Regions from separate parts of the Bradyrhizobium sp. USDA 3262 genome, predicted to be linked through region 2. Evidence: predicted binding sites of a transcription regulator. Region 2 holds the regulator's gene; each other region holds the start of a gene.

Region 1 (4,372 bases), 1.4 Mb from region 2:
CGCTCAGCTGTGCACGAGCATGCCAACCCCGAGCGTGGCCGCAGCGGCGAGAAACGATATGTCCAGAAATCGCAGCGGCGCTTTTGGACGATGACCGGCAGAACCGGAAATGACGTAATAGAGCCCATAGCCCGCGCCGAGAACGACGAACGTCAGCGTTTGCTTGAGCCAGAACGTCAAGACGACCGCAAGATCATCGATGCTGTCCAGGGCATAGGCGCCGACAGCGAGCAACGTGCCGATCGCGTAGAACAGCACGAGCGTTGACGTCAGTGATTTGGCGTCGCGGGACATGCGATGATCCTTGCATCCCGATCGTAATCAAACTGCAAAAAAGAAGGCCGCCCGGAGGCGGCCTTCGAACTCGATAGGGATGTGGGAGGCTTAGAAGCCGCCCATGCCACCCATGCCGCCGCCGCCCGGCATTGCCGGCGCCGCGTCCTTCGGCAGTTCGGCGACCATGGCTTCCGTGGTCACGAGCAGGCCGGCCACGGAGGAGGCGTCCTGCAAGGCGGTGCGCACCACCTTGGCGGGGTCGATGATGCCCTTGTCGACCATGTCGACATAGTCCTCGGTCTGGGCGTCGAAGCCGAAGGTCTCCGACTTGTTCTCGAGGATCTTGCCGACCACGATCGAGCCCTCGACACCGGCGTTCTCCGAGATCTGGCGGACCGGAGCTTCGAGCGCCTTGAGCACGATGTTGATGCCGGCCTGGACGTCGGCATTCGGGTTGGTGAGCCGGCCGACCGCCTTCTTGGCGCGCAGCAGCGCGACGCCGCCGCCCGGCACGATGCCTTCCTGCACCGCGGCGCGGGTCGCGTTCAGCGCGTCCTCGACACGGTCCTTCTTCTCCTTGACCTCGACCTCGGTCGCGCCGCCGACCTTGATGACGGCAACGCCGCCGGCGAGCTTGGCGAGGCGCTCCTGCAGCTTCTCACGGTCGTAGTCCGAGGTGGTCTCCTCGATCTGCGCCTTGATCTGGCCGACGCGGGCGTCGATGTCCTTCTTCTTGCCGGCGCCCTTGACGATCGTGGTGTTCTCCTTGTCGATCACGATCTTGCCGGCGCGGCCGAGCATGTTGATCGTGACGCTTTCGAGCTTCATGCCGAGGTCGTCGGAGATCAGCTGACCGCCGGTCAGGATCGCGATGTCCTCCAGCATCGCCTTGCGGCGATCGCCGAAGCCCGGCGCCTTGACGGCGGCGACCTTGAGCCCGCCGCGCAGGCGGTTGACGACCAGGGTCGCCAGCGCCTCGCCCTCGACGTCCTCGGCGAGGATCAGTAGCGGACGGCCGGACTGCACCACGGCTTCCAGCACCGGCAGCATGGACTGCAGGCCGGACAGCTTCTTCTCGTGCAGCAGGATGTAGGCATCCTCGAGCTCGGCGGTCATCTTCTCGGCGTTGGTGATGAAGTAGGGGCTGAGGTAGCCGCGGTCGAACTTCATGCCCTCGACGATGTCGACCTCGGTCTCGAGCGACTTGTTCTCCTCGACGGTGATCACACCCTCGTTGCCGACCTTCTGCATCGCCTGCGCGATCATCTTGCCGATCGCGGCATCGCCATTGGCCGAGATGGTGCCGACCTGGGCGACTTCGGACGAGGAGGCGACCGGCTTGGCGCGCTTCTCGATGTCCTTGATCACGGCCGCGACCGCGGTGTCGATGCCGCGCTTCAGGTCCATCGGGTTCATGCCGGCGGCGACCGACTTGGCGCCCTCGCGCACGATGGCCTGCGCCAGCACGGTCGCGGTGGTGGTGCCGTCACCGGCGGTGTCGTTGGTTTTGGAAGCGACCTCGCGCAGCATCTGCGCACCCATGTTCTCGAACTTGTCGTCGAGCTCGATCTCCTTGGCGACGGTGACGCCGTCCTTGGTGATGCGGGGAGCGCCGAAGCTCTTCTCGATGACGACGTTGCGGCCCTTCGGGCCGAGCGTCACCTTCACGGCGTTGGCGAGCACGTCGACACCGCGCAGCATGCGGTCGCGGGCCTCTCCGGCGAATTTTACGTCCTTGGCAGCCATTGATTTGAACTCCTGGAATGTCTGTGGATTGCTTGTCGCTCGTTTTTCTCGTCATTGCCGGGCGAAAGCACGAAGTGCGTCTTCGTGCCAGATGACCCGGCAATCCATCGCTTCAGAAGATTGATGGATGCCCGGGTTATCTAGCGCGAAGACGCGCTTCTGCCCGGGCATGACAGCGGAGGGCGCGGCGGCCCTCGGAGTCCAAGGCGTTACGCCAGCACGCCCATGATGTCGGACTCCTTCATGATCAGGAGTTCCTGGTTGTCGAGCTTGACCTCGGTGCCCGACCATTTACCGAACAGTACGCGGTCGCCGACCTTGAGGTCGATCGGGATCAGCTTGCCGGCCTCGTCGCGGCCACCCGGGCCGACGGCGACGATCTCGCCCTGGGACGGCTTCTCCTTGGCCGAGTCGGGAATGATGATGCCGCCCTTGGACTTCTCCTCGGCATCGATACGCTTGACCACGACGCGGTCGTGCAGGGGGCGGAAGGTGGATTTAGCCATGACGTTCCCTCTTGGAGGCTCGGTTTCAGGTCCGGTTCATCGGGACCGGCGTTGGATGCCGGCCGGTCGGCGCTGGGCAGGACGCCCGGCGCTCTTAGCAATCGTGGTGCGAGAGTGCTAATTGTGGGCCGGGAAATATGGCTTGGCGCAGTTTCTGTCAAGCAAACGGGTTAAGGCCTTGGTGAGGCCAATATAGGATGGTGGACCAGAAACCAAATCGTAGCGATGACGTAATTTTGTCAGACGTCATTGCTCCGCCTTAAGTTTTACGCTTGGCTGCAGGACGGGTGCGGCCGGGACATAGTCGGGGGATGCATATGATCAGGTCACTCAACGCGCGATTGGTCGCACGGTTCGCGGCTGTTTCGGCGCTGACGACACTCTTGGGGGCGTGCGGCAGCATGAGCCTGCCGTCGTTGTCGTCGAATCCTGAGCCGGCGCCAGCCGAGCCGGGCGTAGCCCCCGAAATGCCCGCAAGCATCCGCGCCGACGAGATCGTCGGCCGCTGGGGTCTCGCCTCGTTCCAGAATCCCGCCGACCGCGCCCGCACCGAGGCCGCCGCGCGCGGCCAGTGCAAGCAGCCTTACGTGATCGGCGCCGGCCAGAACGGCGGCGTCATCATGCATCTGGCCGACCAGGCCACCCCGCAGGAACTGCGGCTGAAGGGTTCCCCGAGCGGCAAGAACTATATCGGCCCGCCAGGACCGACGCCCGGCGAGCAGGACCGCGAGATCGTCTCGTTCGACGGCCGCGTCATGATCACCCGCTTCGTCGACAAGGACGCCGGGGTCCGCTACGGCAACATGGTCTATGTCCGCTGCGCCCCGAGGGCGTAACGGCGGGACTTCGAGCTATCTGCCGACATAGGGCCGCACAGTCGGCGCACCTCTCCCCCTGTGGGAGAGGTCGGCTTGCATCGCCAGATGCAATCCGGGTGAGGGGTCTCTCTTCGCGAGTGATCCTCTCGCGATCCGCGTGTGCGGCGACACCCATTCATCCGGCGCCGCAAACAACTGTCTTATCGCCGCACGCCAACCCGATTGACGCCGCCATTCAGGTTGCCGCCCGCATTGTGACGGACCGCGGCGCGCGCCACCGGACGCGGCCTGAGCACGACGCCCGCCCTCGCCACGCAACCCTGCGGATAACCGACATAGGTGCAGTAAACCACGGCCTTGGCCGGTGCTGAACTGACGGCGACACCGGCGATCCCCAACATGAGGCTCGCCGCAACGCCCGCAAGCGTCACGGACCTGGTCGAGAGAATGTTCGTCCGACGCATGGTGATCCTCCTCATCGCACGCGAACCGAAAGGTGATGGCGCCGCTTCAGATGCGGCCCAAGGTTATCTTCAGCGGCAAGGGGGAGGTGACGTTGACGTAGATCAACGGCGGGCGCGACCCGTCGCTCCGTGAGATCGATTTGCCTCATCAAGAATGAGGACGGCTCAACGAGCCGCCCTCCTGGAGCGCCGTTGCGCCGACGTCACTGGCAGACGTACATGCGGCCGTCAGCCATCTTCGTCATCGTGCCAGGTTCGCAGCCGATGCCATTAGCTGCCTTGTACTCCGTCCATCCGGCGTATCCGTAATACGGACTGATCCTTTGGTAGGCTCGTGCCGGATAGTAGGGCTGGCCAAAGTAGGGATCCGTCTGGGCGGCATACGAATTGGTCCAATCGTTTGTGCCCCAGCCGGAATAGGCCGGCGCGGTAGCGGCCGCTGCGGCGACGGCTGCCGTAGCGGCGACACCCGCGCCAACCCCGTATCCGTACGCGGCGCGCCGGGTTTGGCGACGCGCAACGCCCGCGACGCTCACGGGCGTCAGCGGTCGGCCCACACGCG
Region 2 (4,372 bases):
GATGCGCGCAAGGCCGGCTTCGAGACCTATGTGGTGGAAGATGCCTGCCGCGGCATCGACACCCAGGGATCGCTCGCCAAGGCCTGGGACGACATGGCCAAGGCCGGCGTCAAGCGCATCCAGTCCTCGGATATCGCGTAAGACGCAGCCTCGCGAGTTCGCATGGCCGCGTCTGCGTCACCTCTTGCATTCGATCTCGCCCAGCGCCTGCCATCGCCGCGCCTGGCAGGCCTGATCGTCCGGATCACCGGTTATCGCGAGACCGCGACCGGCCGGTTCGCACAACGACAAGCCGCGCCGCTGATCGTCCCGCTGATCATCAGTTTCGGCTCGCCGTTCCTGATCGCGCTGTCGCGCGAGCCCAGTGCGGCCGATCGTCAGCTCAGCTTCGCCGCCGGCCTGCATGCCGGGCCTGTCTACATCGAGTCCGACGGGCACGCTGCCTGCGTGCAGGTCGATTTCACCCCGCTTGGCGCCTACAGCTACTTCGGCGGCGCCGTGACCGACCTGGCCGGGCGCATGGTCGATATCGACGATGTGCTCGGCCATGATGGCCGTCGTCTGCGCGAGCAGCTCGGCGCCGTGGCGTGCTGGCAGCGCCGCTTCGACCTGATCGAGGCGTTCGTGCTGCGCCGCGCCGGCCACATGCCGTCTCCCGAAGTCGCGTTCGCCTATCGAAAACTGGCGCGTTCGGCCGGTGCTGTCAGCATCACGGCACTGGCCGATGAGATCGGCTGGAGCCGCAAGCATCTGGCCGGCCGGTTTCGGTCCGAGCTCGGCCTCGCCCCCAAATCGCTCGCGCGCATGATGCGGTTTCACCGGGCGAGCCGGCTGGCACAAAGCGGCGCCGCGCTTGGCTGGGCGGGGATCGCGGCGGAAAGCGGCTATGCCGATCAGGCCCATCTCGCCCGCGAGTTCGTCGAATTCGCGGGCGAACCGCCAACCGCCTGGGCGCGCCGCCAGGCGCTGACCGACCGCCGGCTGGTTCACGCCGGCGATGGGCTGGCGGACTGGTAACAAACCTTCAAGCCGACGCCGCGTTGCCTCGTGCAGGATGGCGCCGTCAGCCAAGGAGGTGAATGACCATGACGCACGAGATCGAACCGCCCCGCATCTACCCGACCCTGCGCTGCAGGGACGCCGAGGCGATGACCAATTGGCTCACGACGGTGCTTGGGTTCACCGAACACGTCGTCTACCGCGATGGCGGCGTGATCCATCACGCCGAGCTCGCCTATGGTTCCTCGATGCTGATGCTAGGCCAGAGCCGCGACGACGCATATGGCCGGCTGGTCGGCGACCTCGACAACCGCCGCACCGACTCGATCTATATCGCCGTCGACGATCCCGACGCGCTGCACGCAAAGGTCAAGGCTGCCGGCGCCAAGATCGAGATGGAACTGCGAGACACCGACTATGGCAGCCGCGACTTCGCCTGCCGCGATCCGGAAGGAAATCTCTGGAGCTTCGGCACCTATTGGCCGAAGGCCCACGAGAAGCCGCGACCGTGAGCCCGCGCAATCCGCGAACTCACGGGCAGCCGGGATCGGATGGATCAGGCGGTGATGTCCGCGGTCGGGGCGGCCTTGGCGCCGCCCTTGGAGACGCCGACCAGGGCCGGACGCAGGATGCGCTCGCCGATCATGTAACCGGCCTGCACGACCTGCACCACGGTGCCCGACGGCACCGACGGATCAGGCACCTCGAACATCGCCTGCTGGAAGTTCGGATCGAACTTCTCGCCGATCGGGTCGAACTTCTTGACGCCGTTCTTCTCTAGCGCGTTGAGCAGCGAACGTTCGGTCAGCTCGACGCCTTCGATCAGCGCCTTCAGGCCGGGATCGGCGGCTTCCTTGGTCTCGGCCGGCACCGCATCGAGCGCGCGCTGCAGGTTGTCGGCGATATCGAGCACGTCGCGGGCAAAGCCGGTGATGCCGTAGGTCTTGGCGTCGGCGACCTCGCGGCGGGTGCGCTGGCGGAGATTCTCCATCTCGGCCAGCGTGCGCAGCGTGCGGTCGCGCGCCTCGGCGAGTTCCTTGGTCAGCGCCTCGGCCGATCCGGCCTCGGGCTCGTCAGGCATGATGTAGGGCTTCGAGACCACGGGCTCACCCGTCGGCGCCGAATTCTCGGTGTTGTCATTGGCCCGGTTCGGATCGGTCATGGCTTGCCTTCTCGAAAACTCGCGTCGGTTCAAATCTTGGGGATTGCTTGCCGGGATATCGTGCTTTGGGCGGCGAAAATCAAGCGCAACATACCGGTCTCGGGAACTGGGATCTCCGGCTTGGGTAAAGAAAACCCGTCAAATGAAAGCGAAATCGCCCTCCGGTCAGCCGCCCAGCATCTTGCTGACGATGCGCGCGGCATAATCGACGGTCGGGATCACCCGCGCGTAGTTCAGCCGCGTCGGTCCGATCACGCCGAGGACGCCCACGATCCGGCCCTGGGCATCGCCGTAGGGCGCGATGATGGTCGAGGAACCCGACAGCGAAAACAGCTTGTTCTCCGAGCCGATGAAGATCCGCACGCCCTCGCCGCGTTCGGCGCGGCCGAGCAGATCGATCACGCCGCGCTTGGTTTCGAGATCGTCGAACAGCGATTTGATGCGCTCGAGATCGTCGAGCGCATGCAGGTCCTCGAGCAGATTGGCGTGACCGCGCACGATCAGCTGACGGTCCTCGTTCTCGCCGCCGGACCAGCTCGCGATGCCGGCCGCGACCACCTTTTGCGTGAGCTGATCGAGCTCGGCGCGGTTTTGTGTCAATGCCGTCTCGAGCTCGAGCCGCGCTTCAGCCAGCGTCCGGCCGCGGATCCGCGCATTGAGGAAGTTGGTCGCCTCGGTCAGGGCCGAGGATGGAACACCCGGCGGCAGCGCCAGCACGCGGTTTTCGACCTGGCCGTCTTCGCCGACCAGCACGACCAGCGCCTTCTCCGGCTCCAGCCGGACGAACTCGATGTGCTTCAGCCGCGCATTCGACTTTTGCGTCAGCACCACCGCCGCGGCACGGGTCAGTCCCGACAGCCGCGTCAGGGCTTCGCCAAGCGCGGCCTCGACGGATTGCGCGCGGCCGACGGCCGCAAGCTGGGTCTGGATCGATTGACGCTCGGCCTCGGTGAGGTCGCCGACCTGCATCAGCGCATCGACGAAGAAGCGCAGCCCGAGTTCGGTCGGTAACCGTCCGGCGGAGGTGTGCGGCGCATAGATCAGGCCGAGCTGCTCGAGATCCGACATCACATTGCGGACCGAGGCCGGCGACAGCGGTAATGCGATCAGGCGCGAAATGTTGCGCGAACCGACCGGCTCGCCGGTCGCGAGATAGCTTTCGACGATTTGACGAAAAATGTCGCGCGAACGCTCGTTGAGCTGGGCGAGCCCGGCATGCGGCGCGATCAGGCCGATCGGATCGTGGTGAGTCACACTCCAGTCCCTCACAATTACTGCATAATTTGTCGATCCGGGAGGCCGATGACAAGCATGCATTCGGCCCCCTCGTACCGGACCATACCGGGGCCGAAAACCCTTGCCGCTGCCCCTTCCCCCTCCTACAAGCACGGCCAGCCAATTTTCTCGGATTTCTGGAGGATTTCATGCGGCCAAGCCGCCGTGCACCCGATGAACTGCGTCCCGTGTCGCTGGAACGCGGCGTCGTCAAATATGCCGAGGGTTCCTGCATGGTGAAGTTCGGCGACACCCATGTGCTGGTGACCGCCACGCTGGAAGAGCGGTTGCCGCCGTGGCTGAAGGGCCAGGGCCGCGGCTGGGTCACTGCCGAATACGGCATGCTGCCGCGTGCCACCCTGGAACGCACCCGCCGCGAGGCCTCGGCCGGCAAGCAGGGCGGCCGGACGGTCGAGATCCAGCGGCTGATCGGCCGCTCGCTGCGCGCGGCTGTCGATCTCGAGGCGCTCGGCGAGCGCCAGATCACGGTCGATTGCGACGTCATCCAGGCCGACGGCGGCACCCGCACCGCCTCGATCACCGGTGCCTGGGTGGCGCTGGCCGACTGCATCAACTGGATGAAGACCCGCAACATGCTGAAGACCAATGTGTTGCGCGACAACGTGGCGGCGATCTCCTGCGGCATCTACCAGGGCACGCCGGTGCTCGATCTCGACTATGCCGAGGATTCCGAAGCCGACACCGACGCCAATTTCGTCATGACCGGTGACGGCCGGATCATCGAGGTGCAGGGTACCGCCGAGAAGACGCCGTTCTCGGAAGGCGAGTTTCTGGCGCTGATGGCCCTGGCGCGCAAAGGTGTCGCGCGTCTGGTCGACTTGCAAAAGATCGCGGTGGCGTAGTCAGATTGGTCATGCACCGCCGAATCACCGGAAGGCTCGTCATCGCCACCCATAATCCCGGCAAGCTTGCCGA
Region 3 (4,372 bases), 1.9 Mb from region 2:
TCATGCCGGTCGAGAACACCCCCACTGGCGGCACAAGGCGGGCGACTGTGACCCCTGGAGTGAGCCGGAAGGACTTTGGCATCTCGGCTGGAAAGAACTTTTCGATATATCGTGTCGCGAGATCGCTTTGCGCGATGCGATGACCGGAGAGCTTCATCGCGCCGACGTACTAGTCGGTAGCGGCACCACTATGGCCGCTATTCTGGAACTGCAGCACACCTCGATCAGCGAGGACGAACGCAACGCACGCGAGGCCTTTTATCGACGAGGGCATCGGATGTTCTGGCTGGTCTACGTCCACAACGAAAGCTCGTTCCTGGGACCTATCGGACACGCCAGCGCGCCGCCCCACTGGAGCTTCGGCCAGCTTGCAAGCCAGGTTAGCACGCCGGCCGCTTACCTGCGGCAGCTTCCTGCGCAGCACGCGCAGGCATCAACCTGCAATATGGCCTGACGACCAATCGCCGAGCAGATCAAAAACGCTCTCGAGCGCCCCGTAAGAATAAGATACTCTGAACGACAGCGCTGCCAAGTGAGCTCGTTCGATCGAAACAATACGCTTTCGAGAGGAAGTATGAAAGACGGCGGCGGCGGGGCAGTTTCTTCAGCAAACGAGCCGTAGCAGCCGCTGCATCCGGCTCAGTCTTACCCGCATGGGGTTCGACCAAATGTCAGGCCCCCGTATTCCGCGCGGGTGGACATCATGCGACAACGTTGAGAGAGCTATGGCTTGCTGAATTGCGATAGACTGCACGGACCGCTGGAATGCCCCCTGTCTGCTTCGGAAGGTGCGCATTTGGTCTCCGAAAGCGACCTTGAGCTCGCTCTTGATTTCGTCCGGGCTCGGGCCGCCGGACCGGTCGAGGGCATTTTTGGTCCAGGGTCGATGACCTGGCGGATCGACCGAGAAGCCATCACCTTTTTGGGCGCCGGTCGTGCCTTGCTGCTTCAGCTGGCGCATCCCTGGGTCGCCGCCGCCGTGGCCGAGCACTCGCGAACCTTCGCGGATCCGATCGGTCGCTTCCATCGAACCTTTGACGTAGTGTTTACGATGGTATTCGGCTCGCTCGATGCGGCCCTTACCGCAGCCCGGCACCTGCACCACCGCCATACCATGATCGTCGGCCGCCTGCCCGAAGCAATCGGTCCGTTCGAGAGCGGCTCGCCCTACCGCGCCAACGAGGCCGCAGCGTTGCGCTGGGTTCACGCGACCCTCGTCGACACCGCTCTGGCCGTCCATGACCTGATCCTGCCTCCGTTCACGGTCGAAGAGCGCGAGCGCTATTGGGCCGAGAGCCGGCTGTTTGGGGCATTGTTCGGGCTGACGTCGAGCGACTTGCCGGCGGATTGGGACGCGTTCGCCGCCTACACCGCGGCGATAATGCAATCGGATACATTGTCCGTCAGCACCGCCGCGCGCGAGGTGGCCCGACAGATCTTCGCCGGCGGGCGACCATGGTTGCGGCCGCCGCGCTGGTATCAAACCCTGAGTGCCGAGCTGCTACCGGACCGGTTGCGCACCGGCTTTGGATTTGCCTGTGACGAGCGCGACAGGAAGGCCGCAGAGCGTGCCGTTGCACGAATACGTCGCATCTATCCCAAAATACCGACCCAGCTTCGCTACGTCGGCCCCTACCAGGAAGCTCGAGCACGACTGCAGGGAACGCCGCAGCTGGGCTGGACAACCCGGTGTCTGAACAGGGCATGGATAGGACGCCCTAGGTTGGAAGAGCGCTGGAACAGGTGACGCAGTCCGGGACAACCGCGGACGTAGCGGCGATCCCTTTATACCGCGCTCGCGGTCCTGCACGACCGGACCAGGAACTCGAGTTCGGCGGAACGCGGCTGGACGGGCCGACGCTGCCCCACCTGCCTATGTTGTCACCTTCCGCAACAGAACCGGCCATGCCGGTCGACGTCGCCGTTTCAGGGTCAACTTTTACGTCGACGGGACGGAGGAACAGGCTGCATTGTTTTATGAGTTCTTGGTCGAAAGACACGTCCCTGCCGACCACTTGCTCCGGTCGATCGACAAGTTTGTGAACTCCCGCCGCCTCTTAGGCCTCCCCTACGACCGAGGAGCGTCGCTTCAAAGAATGCGTCGTTTGCACCAATGAATCGGCCTCCCGGCTGTCGCCTCGGGTCACGAGCGGCGGTAGAGGACCGCACACGGAGAAGTCCGGTCCTCTCGCGACAACCGAAACGCGAAAGACTTACGCATCAGATTCTATCTTCACCAAAACTTCCCCGGCGATGATTTCGGGGTCTCCAAGATTAAGGTCATGCAGGCTTGCTTGAACGAAATCCAGCACTTTATCGTTCGCAGCATTGGCGCTTTCGCGGTCCTCGAATATCATCACAGCGACACCGACGCCATCGCCCCCATCCAATACGTAATAAGATCTGAATCCGTGCGATTCCCTTAGGATCTGACCGATCCCGCTTTTGGCGCGGCGAGCAGCATCCGCAACCGAACGAACCTTGGTGTACGTTCGAATGAAGATGTACATCAGCCACCCATGCGTCTCAGTCCCAACCGGCGCATCAAAGCATATTGGGCCTATGCTGGGCTAGGACCTACTTCCGCGTTGGTGCGTCGATTTAGTATGCCCGCAGCCACGTCCGATCCTGCCCAAAACAGCCCCGGCAAAGTGAGGGGCACGGTTCAGACACCAAGGGCGAACAGGCGACATGGTCCAAGCTCTTGCGCCGGAGTGTCACAGACTTATGTGAGAAGCGGTGAGCACTCGCTTATTGCGACTGCCAATCCAACAATAATCACAAAAGCCAAGGAGGATCGCATGAAATTCCGTCCGCTTCACGACCGCGTCGTGGTCAAGCGTATCGACGCCGAAGAGAAGACTGCTGGCGGCATCATCATTCCGGACAGTGCCAAGGAAAAGCCCTCGCAGGGCGAAGTCATCGCCGTTGGCCCGGGCGGCCGCGATGAAGCCGGCAAGCTGATCCCCATCGACGTCAAGGTCGGCGAGCGGGTCCTGTTCGGCAAGTGGTCGGGCACCGAGGTCAAGATCGACGGCCAGGAGCTTCTGATCATGAAGGAGAGCGACATCATGGGCGTTCTCACCGGCGTCGCCGGCTCCAAGAAGGCGGCCTAACGCTGACCGCCGCAAACGCTCATCCCTGCCTCGCAGGTGAGAGACGAATCTCAATTCAAGGAGGAAAATATGTCAGCTAAAGAGGTCAAACTGGGCGTCGATGCCCGCGATCGCATGCTGCGTGGCGTGGACATCCTTGCCAATGCGGTGAAGGTCACCCTCGGTCCGAAGGGCCGCAACGTGGTGCTCGAGAAGTCGTTCGGCGCGCCCCGCATCACCAAGGACGGCGTTGCGGTCGCCAAGGAGATCGAGCTCGAGGACAAGTTCGAGAACATGGGCGCCCAGATGGTGCGGGAGGTGGCGTCGAAGGCGGCGGATGCTGCCGGCGACGGCACCACCACGGCGACCGTGCTGGCTGCGGCGATCGTCCGTGAAGGCGCTAAATCGGTTGCCGCCGGCATGAACCCGATGGACCTGAAGCGCGGTATCGATCTCGCAGTCGAGGCCGTCGTCTCGGATCTAGAAAAAAACTCCAAGAAGGTGACCTCGAACGAGGAAATCGCCCAGGTCGGGACCATTTCCGCCAACGGCGATGCCGAGATCGGCAAGTTCCTCGCTGACGCCATGAAGAAGGTCGGCAACGAGGGGGTGATCACGGTCGAGGAAGCCAAGTCGCTCGAGACCGAGCTCGACGTCGTCGAGGGCATGCAGTTCGACCGCGGCTACATCTCGCCCTACTTCGTCACCAACGCCGACAAGATGCGCGCTGAGATGGACGACGCCTACATCTTGGTATACGAGAAGAAGCTCTCCTCGCTGAACGAGCTGCTGCCGCTGCTCGAGGCCGTGGTGCAGACTGGCAAGCCTCTCGTCATCGTCGCTGAAGACGTCGAAGGCGAGGCTTTGGCCACGCTGGTCGTGAACCGTCTCCGCGGTGGTCTGAAGGTCGCAGCCGTCAAGGCTCCGGGCTTCGGCGATCGCCGCAAGGCCATGCTGCAGGACATCGCGATCCTGACCGGCGGCCAGGCGATCTCGGAAGACCTCGGCATCAAGCTCGAGAACGTCACGCTGCAGATGCTCGGTCGCGCCAAGAAGGTGATGATCGACAAGGAGAACACCACGATCGTCAACGGAAGTGGCAAGAAGGCCGACATCGACGCCCGCATTGCCCAGATCAAGGCGCAGATCGAGGAGACCACCTCGGACTATGACCGTGAGAAGCTGCAGGAGCGTCTCGCCAAGCTCGCAGGCGGTGTCGCGGTGATCCGCGTCGGCGGCGCGACCGAGGTCGAGGTGAAGGAGCGCAAGGATCGCGT

Evidence for each region. The regulator HrcA, encoded in region 2, represses chaperone genes, less so after heat shock. The targets are predictions, from matches to a motif close to GTTAGCACTCNCNNNNNGNGAGTGCTAAC.
Region 1: the regulator HrcA is predicted to act here: its motif matches at 2,622-2,650, upstream of ACVWYP_RS11755 (co-chaperone GroES).
Region 3: the regulator HrcA is predicted to act here: its motif matches at 2,740-2,768, upstream of ACVWYP_RS14020 (co-chaperone GroES).

Annotation. Positions count from the first base shown of each region.
Region 1 is NZ_JBSSCT010000001.1:2,520,898-2,525,269, forward strand. Features, by position in the region: gene ACVWYP_RS11745 (hypothetical protein) at 4-294, opposite strand; gene groL (chaperonin GroEL) at 385-2,022, opposite strand; gene ACVWYP_RS11755 (co-chaperone GroES) at 2,232-2,528, opposite strand; gene ACVWYP_RS11760 (hypothetical protein) at 2,846-3,364, shown strand; gene ACVWYP_RS11765 (hypothetical protein) at 3,547-3,810, opposite strand; gene ACVWYP_RS11770 (hypothetical protein) at 4,014-4,372, opposite strand, start outside.
Region 2 is NZ_JBSSCT010000001.1:1,086,910-1,091,281, forward strand. Features, by position in the region: gene pncA (bifunctional nicotinamidase/pyrazinamidase) at 1-141, shown strand, start outside; gene ACVWYP_RS05050 (AraC family transcriptional regulator) at 163-1,017, shown strand; gene ACVWYP_RS05055 (VOC family protein) at 1,086-1,511, shown strand; gene grpE (nucleotide exchange factor GrpE) at 1,556-2,161, opposite strand; gene hrcA (heat-inducible transcriptional repressor HrcA) at 2,327-3,415, opposite strand; gene rph (ribonuclease PH) at 3,586-4,299, shown strand; gene rdgB (RdgB/HAM1 family non-canonical purine NTP pyrophosphatase) at 4,311-4,372, shown strand, end outside.
Region 3 is NZ_JBSSCT010000001.1:3,008,071-3,012,442, reverse strand. Features, by position in the region: partial or broken gene ACVWYP_RS14035 (DUF932 domain-containing protein) at 341-465, shown strand; gene ACVWYP_RS14030 (oxygenase MpaB family protein) at 797-1,747, shown strand; gene ACVWYP_RS14025 (hypothetical protein) at 2,214-2,510, opposite strand; gene ACVWYP_RS14020 (co-chaperone GroES) at 2,802-3,116, shown strand; gene groL (chaperonin GroEL) at 3,186-4,372, shown strand, end outside.